4 regions of the Chromobacterium subtsugae genome follow, and region 2 is predicted to be linked to each of the others. Evidence: predicted binding sites of a transcription regulator. Region 2 holds the regulator's gene; each other region holds the start of a gene.
The links. The regulator sigma-54, encoded in region 2, starts transcription at its own class of promoters, with help from an activator protein. The targets are predictions, from matches to a motif close to CTGGCACGCTTCATGCTT.
Positions count from the first base shown of each region.

Region 1: a site for sigma-54 is predicted at 2,365-2,382, ahead of flgB (flagellar basal body rod protein FlgB). Genes of this name have one in related genera too.
Region 3: a site for sigma-54 is predicted at 1,820-1,837, ahead of adh (aldehyde dehydrogenase). Genes of this name have one in related genera too.
Region 4: a site for sigma-54 is predicted at 1,710-1,727, ahead of glnK (P-II family nitrogen regulator). Genes of this name have one in related genera too.

Region 1 is NZ_CP142381.1:2,010,708-2,014,096, forward strand. It holds gene U6115_RS09975 (EAL domain-containing protein) at 1-451, shown strand, start outside; gene U6115_RS09980 (hypothetical protein) at 524-1,351, shown strand; gene U6115_RS09985 (response regulator) at 1,355-2,152, opposite strand; gene flgB (flagellar basal body rod protein FlgB) at 2,410-2,820, shown strand; gene flgC (flagellar basal body rod protein FlgC) at 2,827-3,237, shown strand; gene U6115_RS10000 (flagellar hook assembly protein FlgD) at 3,261-3,389, shown strand, end outside.
Region 2 is NZ_CP142381.1:1,574,450-1,577,838, forward strand. It holds gene hprK (HPr(Ser) kinase/phosphatase) at 1-357, opposite strand, end outside; gene ptsN (PTS IIA-like nitrogen regulatory protein PtsN) at 350-811, opposite strand; gene hpf (ribosome hibernation-promoting factor, HPF/YfiA family) at 934-1,260, opposite strand; gene U6115_RS07780 (RNA polymerase factor sigma-54) at 1,328-2,731, opposite strand; gene lptB (LPS export ABC transporter ATP-binding protein) at 2,735-3,389, opposite strand, start outside.
Region 3 is NZ_CP142381.1:391,969-395,357, forward strand. It holds gene U6115_RS01940 (sigma-54-dependent Fis family transcriptional regulator) at 1-1,615, opposite strand, end outside; gene adh (aldehyde dehydrogenase) at 1,893-3,389, shown strand, end outside.
Region 4 is NZ_CP142381.1:4,313,705-4,317,093, reverse strand. It holds gene U6115_RS20590 (ammonium transporter) at 1-1,287, opposite strand, end outside; gene glnK (P-II family nitrogen regulator) at 1,315-1,653, opposite strand; gene U6115_RS20580 (accessory factor UbiK family protein) at 1,991-2,278, shown strand; gene U6115_RS20575 (YifB family Mg chelatase-like AAA ATPase) at 2,285-3,389, shown strand, end outside.

The sequences.
Region 1 (3,389 bases), 440 kb from region 2:
AGAGCAGACGCCGCTGCGGGAGGCGTCGGGCGCGCTGGAGGTAATTCGTGAGTTGCGCCTGCTGGGCGTGAAGCTGGCGCTGGACGATTTCGGCGCCGGCTATGCCAACAAGGCTTATCTGCAGCGCTGGGGCTTCGATTACCTGAAGGTGGAGAAAGGCTTCGTTTCGGCGCTGGGGCAGGAGTGCCTGCGCGGCAATGTGCTGGACGGGCTGCCGCTGTCATCCGAGGCAATGGGCGTGCGGGTGATCGTCAAGGGCGTGGAGACGCAGGGGCAGCAAAGCTACCTGAATGTGCAGGGCTTCGAGCTGCTGCAGGGCTTCTATTTCGGCAAGCCGATGACGCTCAATCATTTCCGCCAGTGGCTGTATTCCGGCATTGTCGAGGACCGGCGCCATGCCCAGCGCCGCTCGTCGACGGGGCGGCGCGCATCGTACCGGGGTGGAGGATAGGGCTGGCGGGTTGGGGCGCGGGGCCGTGTTTGTTACAATGCGGCCCTTTTTCGTTTGTAAGGAAGCAGTGGAATGGAGTATGCCGTGCAGCGCTACGCGGCCACCCGGCCTTGGGCCAAGCGGGTGGGCCAGCTATATGTCCAGGCAGCGCAGGTCGCCGAGGCGAGGGCGCAGATGAAGGATGTGATCCGGCGTGAGCTGGAGCGCGCGGCGCAGGTATTCGAGATTCCGCAGTCGGCGATAGGCTGCGAGCTGGCGCTGGCCGAGGCCTGGGGGCATTTCGTCCGCCAGGGCCGGGTGGTGTCGCATTTGCGGGACGCGCTGGCGCTGGCGCTGGGGCAGACCCGGCAGCCGGGCAATCTGCCGGATACGCTGGCCTTGCCGGCCGAGGCGTTCTTCCTGCATGTGCCGGGCGAGGGCGGGGCCTTTGTCGCGCACCAGCCGGAGCGGCGCGCCTTGCTGCTGACCCTGGTGCGGATGGGTTTCGCGCCGGACGGCGTCAACTGGCTGCAGGCCGCCGATCAGGTGGAGGTGGTCCGGGTGGAGTATCCGGGCGAGTTGGCGCCGCAATTGGCCGAGGTGGGCGAGACATGGCATGGCCTGTTGGCGGCGGTGCTCAATGGCCTGGCGATGATGACCCAGCCCAAGCTGGAGCGGGTGAAGGGCTGGGAAGCCGGGGCGCCGGCCGAATGGGTGGCCGCCGCCGGGCATCCGACCTGCGCCAAGACCCGGCAAAAGGCGCGTAGCCAGCTGCTGAAAGCCGGCTTCGGCGAAATCACTTTCTGCGAGGCGGCGGATCTGGCTGCCGGAGCGGACTATTCCAGCCAGGGTTACTGGCGCCGGCAGGCGCTGGGCGGCGACAAGGGCCATTCGCGCCTGGTGTGGGTGGCGCCGCGCTGAGCGCTAATATTCGTTGAGCAGCCGGCGGACCAGTTCGCGCAGCTTGTCGATGTCGAAGGGTTTGCTACAGCAGGCGGCGATGCCGGCGTCTTCCAGTTCGGCCTGTCCGACATGCTCGCTGTCGCTGGTGATCATCAGGATGGGCGCTCCTTCCTGCGTGCCGCTGGCGCGGATGCGCCGCGCCAGCTCCATGCCGTCCATCTGCGGCATGTGATAGTCGGTGATGATCAGCTGGAACGCCTCCTGCTCTATCAGCTGCAACGCCCGCTCGCCGCCGCTGCTCTCGCAAAAGTGTTCGAAGCCCAGCTTCTCCAGCACCTGGCGGATGTGGTGGCGCGAGGTGCTGCTGTCGTCGATGATCAGCACGTTCATCAGCGCCATGTCGGCGTCCACTTCCGCGCCCAGGCTGTCGCAGTTGATGAAGCTCATCACCGATTGCATGGCGGCGTGCAGCTCTTCTTCGCTGAACGGTTTGGGCAGGATGGCCAAACTGCCGGCCTGGCGGATGGACTCCAGCCGCTCCTGCTTGGTTTCGCTGGAGATCAGGATGAAAGGGACGTCGTACAGGTCATGGCTGTCGCGCAGCGTCTGCACCAACTGGCTGCCGGTCATGTCCGGCAGGTGGTAGGCGCTGATCACCAGATTTGGCATGCGCTCGCGCGCCTGCTGGATCAACTCTTCGCCGTTCGGGTGGATTTGGATCTGGGCGGCGCCCAGCGCCTCCAGCGCCTTGGTGATGATCTGGGCCTGGACCGGCGAGGGCTCGGCCAGGGAGATCAGTAATTGTTCTAGAGCCAGCATGCCTCTGCTCCTGCATTGCGCTTTATTGCATTATTGACGGTTTTGGCACGATTTTTCTCATCGGGCAAGCAAAATCCTCAACAAAGCTGATCTGGCGCGGGCGGAAGGCCTTGGCGGCAAGTTTTGCCGCTTGCCGGCGCGGCGTGCGGCGGGTTTTTTGCCGGGGATTGGCGAGAGGCTTTTAAAACAAGGATTTGGGCGCGTCGCGTGGGCTGGCACGCTTTGTGCTTTATCGATGGCCAGCAAGGAGGTTGTTCATGCTAGACAAGATTGCCCACTATTTCGATTTCCAGCAGCGCGCGCTGAATCTGCAGGCCTATCGCGCCGAGGTGATAGGCAGCAACATCGCCAATGCGGAAACCCCGTACTACAAGGCGGTGGATTTCGATTTCAAGGCAGCCTTGCAGGCGCAGCAGGACAAGCAGGGCAAGCTGGCCATGGCGGTGACCGATCCGCGCCACCTCGCCAGCGAGGCCGGCGGCGTCAACGCCAACGTGCCGATGCAGTACCGCAATGCGGTGCAGCCCAGCCTGGACGGCAACACGGTGGACATGGACGTCGAGCGCGGCGCCTTCGCCGACAACGCCTTGCAGTACCAGACCACGCTGACCTTCCTCGGCAAGCGCATCAGCAGTCTGAATTCGGCCATTCAAGGTTCCGGGAGTTAAGGTTAGATGTCTCTGTCGAATCTGTTCAATATCTCCGGCTCGGCGCTGTCGGCGCAGTCGATGCGGCTCAACGTGGTGGCCAGCAACCTCGCCAACGCGGAAAGCGCCACCAGCTCCACCGGTCAGCCCTACAAGGGCAGGCATGTGGTGTTCACCGCGGTGCCGGTGGACGCGGCGCAGCCGCAGGTGGCCGGCGTGAGAGTCACTTCGGTGGTTGAGGATCAATCGCCGCCGCGGCTGAAGTACGAGCCGGGCAACCCGCTGGCGGACGAGCGCGGCTATGTGACCATGCCCAACGTCAATCCGGTGGAAGAGATGGCCGACATGATCGCCGCTTCGCGGGCCTATCAGAACAATGTCGAAATGATGAACACCGCCAAGAGTCTGCTGCAGAAAACCCTGCAGCTGGGTCAGTAAATTTTATCGCAAGGATGACGGCCATGGCCTCCGCTACCAGTGCAACCTCCCCGTTCAACTACAACTCGCTGAACAACCAGCCCGCTCCGGGCAGCACTTCCGTCCAGGCCGCCAACGGCTCGTCCACCGGCAGCGGCACCGCGGCCGCCAGC
Region 2 (3,389 bases):
GCTTTCCAGCGAGCTGCACATCAGCGGCACGTTGTGGCTGTGGCAGTAGTCGCGCAGCAGCCGCGGCACCGGCTGGTTGTTGGCCACCATCACCACCGACATGCTCTTGTGGAACAGCTGGTCCAGCGCGGTCTTGGCGGCCGACTGCTCCAGCTTGTTCAGGTAGTCGACCTCGGCCAGGCCCAGCACCTGCACCCGGTTCGGGTGGATGAAGTTCAGGTGGCCAACCAGCGCCAGCGTAGGCCGCTGGTCGTCGTTGCCGATGACATTGTCCGAGCCGCCGGTGCCGGCGACCCAGGTCAGGTTGAGCTTCTGCTGGTTTTCCTGATATAGCCTGCGTACGGTGATGCTAGGCATGGGGGGCCCACTCGCTGAGGAGCTGGTAAAGTTCATCGCGCATCTTGATGCTCAGCATCTGTTCGCGCATCTGGCGGCTGGAGAACAACTGGGCCAATTCGGAGAGCACCTGCAAGTGCAGATCGGTGGCGTGTTCCGGCACCAGCAGCACGAACAGGCATTGCACCGGCTTGCCGTCCGGCGCGTCGAAGGGAATGGGCGCCTTCAGCCGGATGAACACGCCGGTGGCCTCCTTCAGGCCGCGGGCGCGGCCGTGGGGAATGGCCACGCCTTGACCCAGGCCGGTGGAGCCCAGTTTTTCGCGGCTGAACAGGCTGTCGAAGATTTCGCTGCGGGCGATGCCGCGGGTGTTTTCCACCAGCAGGCCCACCTGTTCGAATACCCGCTTCTTGCTGGAGACGTCCAGATCCAGCAATACATGGTCCGGAGTCAGGATCTTGCCGATGAGATTCATATTGGATTATGCATGCGGCTCTTGGATAAACCCGGAATTCTACGTTGCCTTGATAGTACTGAAAACCGGCAAGCGCAAAGAAAAACGGGAACCGGATGGTTCCCGTGGCTTTCTTCAGGCGGTCACAGCGAGGCTTGAGAAACTTCGCCGGAGCTCTGCGCCCGGTGTTCGGTGAGCTTTTCCTTGTACTTCAGAACCTGGCGGTCCAGCTTGTCCATCAGCAGGTCGATGGCGGCGTAGAGGTCGGCCTCGGAGGCTTCGAGGTGGAGGTCCTTGCCGGACAGGTGGACGTTGACTTCGGCCTTCTGGACCAGCTTGTCTACCGACAGGGTGACGGAGATGTCGATCACGTGGTCGACGTGGCGGGTGATGCGCTCCAGTTTGCTTTCGATGTATTCGCGCAGCGACGGGGTAACTTCCAGGTGCAGACCGGTTACTTTGAGGTTCATACCCTAGCTCCTTCTGGTGTTGGCCGCCCGGTCGGGTTGTCGGGCGGCATGTATTCCCCAAGGCTTGCTACAGAGCCTTGCGCAGATTCACCGCCGGAATCTGCATGGCTTCACGATACTTGGCTACGGTGCGTCTGGCAACCTGAATTCCCTGCTTGCCTAACGCATCGGCGATGGCGCTGTCCGACAGCGGCTTGCCGCTGTCCTCGCTGTCTATCATGCCGCGTATGCGAGCCTTGATGGCGGTGGCGGAGCACTCGCCTCCACTATCGGTTTCCAGCGCGCTGCCGAAGAAATACTTGAGCTCGAACAGGCCGCGCGGGCAGAGCAGGTATTTCTGGCTGGTGGAGCGGGAAACCGTGGATTCGTGCAGGCCCAGCTCATCCGCGATGTCGCGCAGGATCAGCGGCCGCATCGCCACTTCGCCGTGTTCAAAGAACGATTGTTGCCTGTCAACGATAGCTTCCGCCACTTTCAGGATGGTGTCAAATCGCTGCTGGATGTTCTTCACCAGCCAGCGCGCCTCCTGCAGCCGGCCGGCCATTTCGCCCGCCTGGCCGCGGCTGTCGGCCAGCATGCGCTCGTAGAGGCGGTTGACCCGCAGCCTGGGCATGGCGGAGCGGTTCAGTTCGGCGACCCAGCGGCCGCGCCGCTTGCGCACGCTGATGTCCGGAATCACGTAATGGACGTCGCCGTGGCTGAAGCCGGTGGCGGGGTGGGGGTTGAGGCGGGCGATCAGCGCCTGGGCGGCGCGCAGCTCGGCGTCGCCGCAGCCCAGTGTTTTCTTCAGTTTGGCGTAGTCGCGGCCGCCCAGCAGCGCCAGGTGCTCGCGCGCGATGGCCAGCGCCAGCGCCCGGCCGGCTTCGTCCGCGGCCAGCCGCTGCAGTTGCAGCTGCAGCGATTCGGCCAGCGAGCGCGCGCCGACGCCGGCGGGATCGAATTGCTGCAGCAGCTTGAGGCCCACCGCCAGCTCGTCGCTTTCCAGCTCCAGCTCCAGCGGCAGGTGGCTGGCCAGTTCGTCCAGGCTGAGCGGCAGGTAGCCGTCGTCGTCCAGCTCTTCGATCAGCAGCCGGACGATGGCCAGATCGCGGCCGGCCAGCGCGATTTCGCCCAGTTGCGCCAGCAGGTGCTCGCGCAGGCTGACCTGGCACGGCACGTTGAGCATGGGGTCGTAGTCGTCGTCGCCGCCCTGGCGGCTGCCGGCGCCCCATTCCAGCAGTTCGCCGCCGGCGCCGTCGTCATGGCTGTCCGGTGCCTCGTCGGCGGCGGTTTCGCGGCTGTCCTGGCCTTCGGGCGCGGCTTCGGCGTCGCGCGGCTCGTCGCCGCGCTCCAGCAGCGGATTGTCCAGCAGGAAGCGTTCCACCTCGGTTTGCAGATCCAGCGTGGACAGCTGCAGCAGTTTGATCGATTGCTGCAGCTGCGGCGTCAGCGTCAGCTGTTGCGATACCTTGAGCTGAAGGGCCTGTTTCATCGCTTACAGGTGGAAATGCTCGCCGAGGTAGACCTCGCGCACTCTTTCGTTGTTGACCAGCTCTTCCGGCTCGCCGGAGGCCAGCACCGAGCCGTCGCTGATGATGTAGGCGCGGTCGCAGATGCGCAGCGTTTCGCGGACATTGTGGTCGGTGATCAGCACGCCGATGCCGCGGCCCTTCAGGAAGGAGATGATCTTCTGGATGTCGATCACCGCGATCGGATCGACGCCGGCGAACGGCTCGTCCAGCAGGATGAAGCGCGGGCGGGTGGCCAGCACGCGGGCGATTTCCACCCGGCGACGCTCGCCGCCGGACAGCGACAAGGCGTTGCTGTCGCGCAGGTGGGCGATGTTGAGATCGTCCAGCAGCAGGTCCAGCTCTTTTTCCAGCTCCTTGCCCTTGCGGCCGGAGATTTCCAGGATGGACGCGATGTTTTCCTCCACCGTCATGCGGCGGAAGATCGACGCTTCCTGCGGCAGATAGCCGAGGCCCAGCTGCGCGCGCTGGTGGATCGGGTAGCGGGTGATGGAAGCGTCGTCCAGCCGGATGTCGCCGTCGTCGGCGCCGACCAGGCCGACGATCATGTAAAAACTGGTGGTTTTGCCGGCGCCGTTGGGGCCCAGCAGGCCGACGACTTCGCCGCTTTCGATCTGCAGG
Region 3 (3,389 bases), 1.2 Mb from region 2:
AGCGGTAGCCGCGGAAAGCCCGCGCCAACTCCGGCGCCAGCGCGATGCCGCGCCGCGCCGCGCCCATTTCGTCCAGCATGCGCTGCGCGATGGCGGCCACGTCGCCGCGCTCGCGCAGCGGCGGCAGGCTGAGCGGATAGTGGCAGAGCCGGTAATACAGGTCGGCGCGGAAAGCGCCCTCGTCCACCTTGGCGCGCAGGTCGCGGTGGGTGGCGCAGATCAGCCGGATGTCCAGCTGTTGCGCCGGCCCGCCGCCCAGCGGCGTCACTTCGCGCTCCTGCAGCACCCGCAGCAGCCGCGCCTGCAGGGCCAGCGGCATGTCGCCGATTTCGTCCAGGAACAGCACGCCGCCGTCGGCCTCGCGCAACCTGCCCTTGCTGCCCTGGCGGTTGGCGCCGGTATAGGCGCCGGGCAGATAGCCGAACAGCTCGGCCTCGATCAGGCCTTCGGGAATGGCGGCGCAGTTGACCGCGACGAAGGGTTGGCCGCGGCGGCTGCCGGCGCCATGCAGCGCGCGCGCCAACCGGTCCTTGCCGGTGCCGGTTTCTCCCAGGATCAGCACCGGAATGTCGGCCTCCAGCAGCTTGCGCGCGGCGGCGAACAATTCGGGCGGCGCGCCGTCCAGCGGCGCGATGGCGGCGGTGGGCGCTGCTTTCGCCGGCGGCGCGGACCGAGGCGAACGGCTGGCAGACGCGGCCGATTGGGCGGGAGCCGGCGGCTTCAGCCGGGCGGAGAATCGTTGCGCGCCGATTCGCAGCGCGCCGATGGCCTGGCCATGGCGTTGCAGCCAGTGCTCCAGGCTTTGGCCGAACAGCGCGGCGAAATGGCGCGCCTGCCAGCCGCCGGCTTCCAGACCGCACAGCGCCAAACCCGGGCGGTTGGCGGCCAGCAGGCGGCCATCGCCGTCGAAAACCAGCTTGCAGGCGGAGGGCGCGTCCAGCAGGCGCGGATCGGCGTGCAGGCATAGCAGCCAGCCGTGGCGGGCGGCGTCCTCCAGCAAGCGCGCCTCGATCTGGCCGCGCGCGGCGTGCAGCGCCAGGATTTGCGGCGGCCCCAGCTTGCGGCTGGCGCCGCTGATGTCCAGCGCGCCTAGCAACTGTCCCTGTGGGCCGAGCAAGGGCGCGGCGGCGCAGGCCAGCACCCGGTTGCGCTCCAGGTAATGCTCGCCGCCGCGCACCAGCACGCTGTCCATCGCGGCCAGCGCGGTGCCGATGGCGTTGGTGCCGCGCGCGGCCTCGCTCCAGTCCATGCCCGGCGTCAGCGCCAGCCGCTCGGCCTTGTTCAGAAAATCGATATGTCCGCACTCGTCCAGGATCAGGCCGCGGCTGTCGGCCACCACCAGCGCCAGCTGCTGGCTGGCCACTTGTTCGTACAAGCCGGCCAGCGCCGGCGCGGCCGGCGCCAGCCAGTCCTGGTTCGCCTGCTGCCTTTCGTTCAGCTCCATCGGGCTCAGCTTGTCGCCGCCGCCGCCGCCGCCGCCGGCCGGCAGGCCCAGGCTGCGGCAGCGTTGCCAGGAGTGCAGGATGGGTGGCGGCAGCGCCTGGCCGGGCAAGGGCTGGCCGGTGAAGAAACGGCGGCGGATCTCGCCCAGCGGCAAACTGCGGACAGCGTTCATGCGCGGCTCCTGGCCTGCCTCGCCACGCTGCGACAGGTGTCGCGGCGCGAGACAGTTTGATTGGCGATACGGCCGATTATCGCCGCATCCGCTCGCTTGGCAATTCCTTGATTCCGCGAGAGGTTTGCTGCGTTGCGCAATGGAGAGTCCGGCGGCTTCGCCTTGCAAGGGCCGGCGCGATGATGCAATGCAAAAATCATAAATCTGGCACGGCGCTTGCGCTGTTGCGCAATCCGCTGAACGGATAGCCACCATCCACCAGACGAGGAGACTGAAGATGGCAAGCCTGCAACCTGGATTTCAATTGAAGACGCGTTACGCCAATTTCATCGGCGGCCAATGGGTGCCGCCGGTGAACGGCCGCTATTTCGAAAACGTCACCCCGATCACCGGCAAGACCTTGTGCGAGATTCCGCGCTCGGACGAGCAAGACGTTGAGCTGGCGTTGGATGCCGCCCACGCCGCCCGTTTCAAGTGGGGCCATACGCCGGTGACCGAGCGCGCCATCGTCCTGAACAAGATCGCCGACCGGATGGAGGCCAATCTGAACCTGCTGGCCGAGGTGGAAACCTGGGACAACGGCAAGCCGATCCGCGAAACCCGCGCCGCCGACATTCCTCTGGCCATCGATCATTTCCGCTACTTCGCCGCCTGCGTGCGCGCGCAGGAAGGCAGCCTGGGCGAAATCGACGCCAACACCGTGTCCTACCACTTCCACGAGCCTCTGGGCGTGGTGGGCCAGATCATCCCGTGGAACTTCCCCATCCTGATGGCGGCGTGGAAGCTGGCGCCGGCGCTGGCGGCCGGCAACTGCGTGGTGCTGAAGCCGGCCGAGCAGACGCCGCTGTCCATCCTGGTGCTGATGGAACTGGTGGGCGACCTGCTGCCGCCGGGCGTGCTCAATGTGGTCAACGGCTTCGGCGTGGAAGCCGGCAAGCCGCTGGCCAGCTCCAAGCGCATCGCCAAGATCGCCTTCACCGGCGAAACCGGCACCGGCCGGCTGATCATGCAGTACGCCAGCCAGAACCTGATTCCGGTGACGCTGGAGCTGGGCGGCAAGTCGCCCAACATTTTCTTCGACGACGTGGCGGCGCAGGACGACGCCTTCTTCGACAAGGCCATCGAAGGCTTCGTGATGTTCGCGCTGAACCAGGGCGAGGTGTGCACCTGCCCCAGCCGCGCGCTGATCCATGAATCCATCTACGACCGCTTCATGGAAAAGGCGCTGAAACGCGTCGCCGCCATCCAGCAGGGCAACCCGCTGGACCCGGCCACCATGATAGGCGCCCAGGCGTCGCAGGAGCAGATGGACAAGATCCAGAGCTACCTCGCCATCGGCCGCGACGAAGGCGCCAAGGTGCTGGCCGGCGGCGCGCGCGCGCAACTGGCCGGCGAGCTGGCCGGCGGCTTCTACATCCAGCCGACGGTGTTCGCCGGCAACAACAAGATGCGCATCTTCCAGGAGGAAATCTTCGGCCCGGTGGTGTCGGTGACCACCTTCAAGGACCGCGACGAGGCGCTGGCCATCGCCAACGACACCCTGTACGGACTGGGCGCCGGCGTTTGGTCGCGCAACATCAATACCGCCTTCTTCATGGGCCGCCACATCGAGGCTGGCCGCGTCTGGACCAACTGTTACCACGCTTACCCGGCGCATGCGGCCTTCGGCGGCTACAAGCAGTCCGGCATCGGCCGCGAAACGCACAAGATGATGCTGGACCACTACCAGCAAACCAAGAATCTGCTGGTCAGCTACGGCGAGGACAAGCTGGGC
Region 4 (3,389 bases), 2.0 Mb from region 2:
CACCAGGTCCAGCCCTTCGCGTTCTTCGTCTTCCGCCACGCGCAGGCCGATCACCAGGTTCACCAGCTTCAGCAGGATGAAAGTGACGATGCCGCAGTAGACGATGGTGACGCCGACGCCCAGCGCCTGGGTGGCCAGGCTGCCGTCGGCGCCGCCGATGTCCTTGACCGCGAACACGCCGGTCAGCAGCGCGCCCAGGATGCCGCCGACGCCGTGCACGCCGAAGGCGTCCAGCGAGTCGTCATAGCCCAGCGCGTGTTTCAGGCCGGTGGCGCCCCAGAAGCACACCACGCCGGCGGCTAGGCCGATGATCAGCGCGCCCTTGACATCGACGAAGCCGGCGGCCGGGGTGATGGCCACCAGGCCGGCCACCGCGCCGGAAGCGATGCCCAGCACCGACGGCTTCTTCTTGGTCGCCCATTCGGCGAACATCCAGGCCAGCGCGGCCATCGCGGTGGCGACCTGGGTGGTCACCATCGCCATCCCGGCGCGGCCGTCGGCGGCGCCGGCCGAACCAGCGTTGAAGCCGAACCAGCCCACCCACAGCATCGAGGCGCCCACCAGCGTCAGGATCAGGTTATGCGGCGGCATGGCCTCCTTGCCGAAGCCGACGCGCTTGCCCAGCACCAGCGCGGTCACCAGGCCGGCCACGCCGGCGTTGATGTGCACCACGGTGCCGCCGGCGAAGTCCAGCACGCCCTTGTCGCCCATCCAGCCGCCCGGCGCCCACACCCAGTGCGCCACCGGCACGTATACCAGCAACGACCACAGCGCCATGAACACCAGCATCGCCGAGAATTTCATCCGCTCGGCGAAGGCGCCGGTGATCAACGCCGGGGTGATGATGGCGAAGGTCATCTGGAAGGTCATGAACACCGATTCCGGTATGGTGCCGGCCAGCGGGTGCACGGCCAGCTTGCCGGCGTCCTTCATGTACACCATGCCGTCCAGCATGAAGCGCGACAGATCGCCCAGGTAGGGCGTGCCGACGGTGAAGGCCAGGCTGTAGCCGATCACCGCCCACAGCACAGTCACCAGCGCGGTGATGGCGAAGCTTTGCATCAGGGTAGCCAGCACGTTCTTCTTGCGGACCATCCCGCCGTAGAACAGCGCCAGGCCGGGAATGGTCATGAACAGCACCAGGGCGGTGGAGGTCAGCATCCAGGCGGTGTCGCCGGAATTGATCACCTTGGCGGCGGCCACGGCCGGGCCGGCGGGCGCGTCGGCCAGGGCCGGCAGAGACAGGGCGGCAAGGCCGCCGCACATTGCAGCGAGTATCTTTTTCATTATGGTTTCCCCAGTTTCACACAGCGGTCAGACCGCGTCGGCGCCGGTTTCGCCGGTGCGGATGCGGATCACCTGCTCCAGGTCGTAGACGAAGATCTTGCCGTCGCCGATTTTGCCGGTGCGGGCGGACTTTTCGATGGCTTCCACCACCTGGTCCAGCAGGGCGTCGTCAATGGCGATTTCCAGCTTTACCTTGGGCAGGAAGTCCACGACGTATTCGGCGCCGCGGTAGAGTTCGGTATGGCCTTTCTGGCGGCCGAAACCCTTTACCTCGGATACGGTGACGCCTTGCACGCCAATGGCGGACAGGGCTTCGCGGACTTCGTCAAGCTTGAACGGCTTGATCACGGCTGTGACGAGTTTCATGGCGGCTCCTTCTCGGACGATCAAGTGAGGGACAACGATTTGGCTGCCTGGCTGTTATGCATGAATCGTGCCAGGCGAGCGCGGGCGCAGATTGAATTGTTGTGCGCCGCAAAAAAAGCCGCTCTGGCCTTTCTGGCACTTTCCTTGTGCGCAGAGGCTGTTTAGTCTGCCCCGTTTTGGTGCGCCGTTGCGCCGCAGCATGCCTGCCTGCTGAGGGAGGGCGAGCCACGGCCAGCGGAAAGAGGGAATCGATGCCCATGGGGACAGGAAGACGCGAGTTCGGCGCGGCTTTTTGCTACACTCGCCATAGATCAAGACACACGCAGGAGCCGTCACCATGTTGAGCCAGAAACTGTTTGAAGAAATCAGCGCCAAGATCAGCGAAACCATCGCCGCCAGCCCGGCCAAAGACCTGGAAAAGAACGTGAAGGCCATGATGGCTTCCACCTTTTCCCGGATGGATCTGGTGACGCGCGAGGAATTCGATGTCCAGCAGGCGGTGCTGGCGCGTACCCGCGAGCAGCTGGCGGCGCTGGAAGCGCGCCTGGCGCGCGTCGAGGCGGCGGCCTTTCCCGATGAGGCGGCTGCCCGGGTGGAGGAGCAGTCGGAACTCGGCCACTCCTGAGTCGCCATGACATTGGCGGTGGTGGCGAGCAGGGCGCTGTCCGGGCTTGACGCCCCGGAGGTGGCCGTCGAGGTCCACCTCGCCAATGGCCTGCCGGCGTTCAATATCGTCGGCTTGCCCGATACCGAGGTCAAGGAAAGCCGCGACCGCGTGCGCGCCGCCATCTTGACCTCGGGCTTCGAATTTCCCGCGCGCAAGATCACGGTCAATCTGGCCCCGGCCGATCTGCCCAAGGATTCCGGCCGTTTCGACCTGCCGATCGCCATCGGCATCCTGCTGGCGTCCGGCCAAGTGCAAAATCCTGACATTTCCCGCTATGAATTCGCCGGCGAGCTGGCGCTGAGCGGCGCCGTGCGCCCGGTGCGCGGCGCGTTGGCGATGGCCTGCCAGTGCCATGCGGCCCGCCGCGCCTTCGTGCTGCCGGCTGCCAGCGCGGCAGAGGCCGCGGTGGTGGCGGAGGCGCAGATTTACGGGGTGCGTTCGCTGCTGGAGGCCTGCGCGTTTCTCAACGGGCTGCAAACCTTGCAGCCCTCGGTTCCGGCTGACGGCGGAGCCTGGCCGAACTATCCGGATCTGCAGGATGTCAAAGGCCAGTCAGCGGCTCGCGGCGCGCTGGAGATCGCGGCCGCCGGCGGTCACAGCCTGCTGCTGATGGGGCCGCCGGGCACCGGCAAGTCGATGCTGGCGGCGCGGCTGCCTGGCTTGTTGCCGCGGCTGTCCGAACAGGAGGCGCTGGAGTCCGCTGCGCTGCTGTCGTTGGGCTCGCAAGGGTTTCTGGCCTCGAACTGGCGTTTGCGTCCGTTTCGGGCGCCGCACCACACCGCTTCCGCGGTGGCGCTGGTGGGCGGCGGCAGCGACCCGCGGCCTGGCGAGATCAGCCTGGCGCACCACGGCGTGCTGTTTCTCGACGAGTTGCCGGAGTTCGACCGCCGCGTGCTGGAAGTGCTGCGCGAGCCGATGGAAAGCGGGGTGATCCATATCTCGCGCGCGGCGCGCCAGGCCAGCTTTCCGGCGCGCTTCCAGCTGGTGGCGGCGATGAACCCATGCCCCTGCGGCTATCATGGGCACCCATCGGGGCGCTGCCAGTGCACGCCCGAGCAGGTGGGGCGAT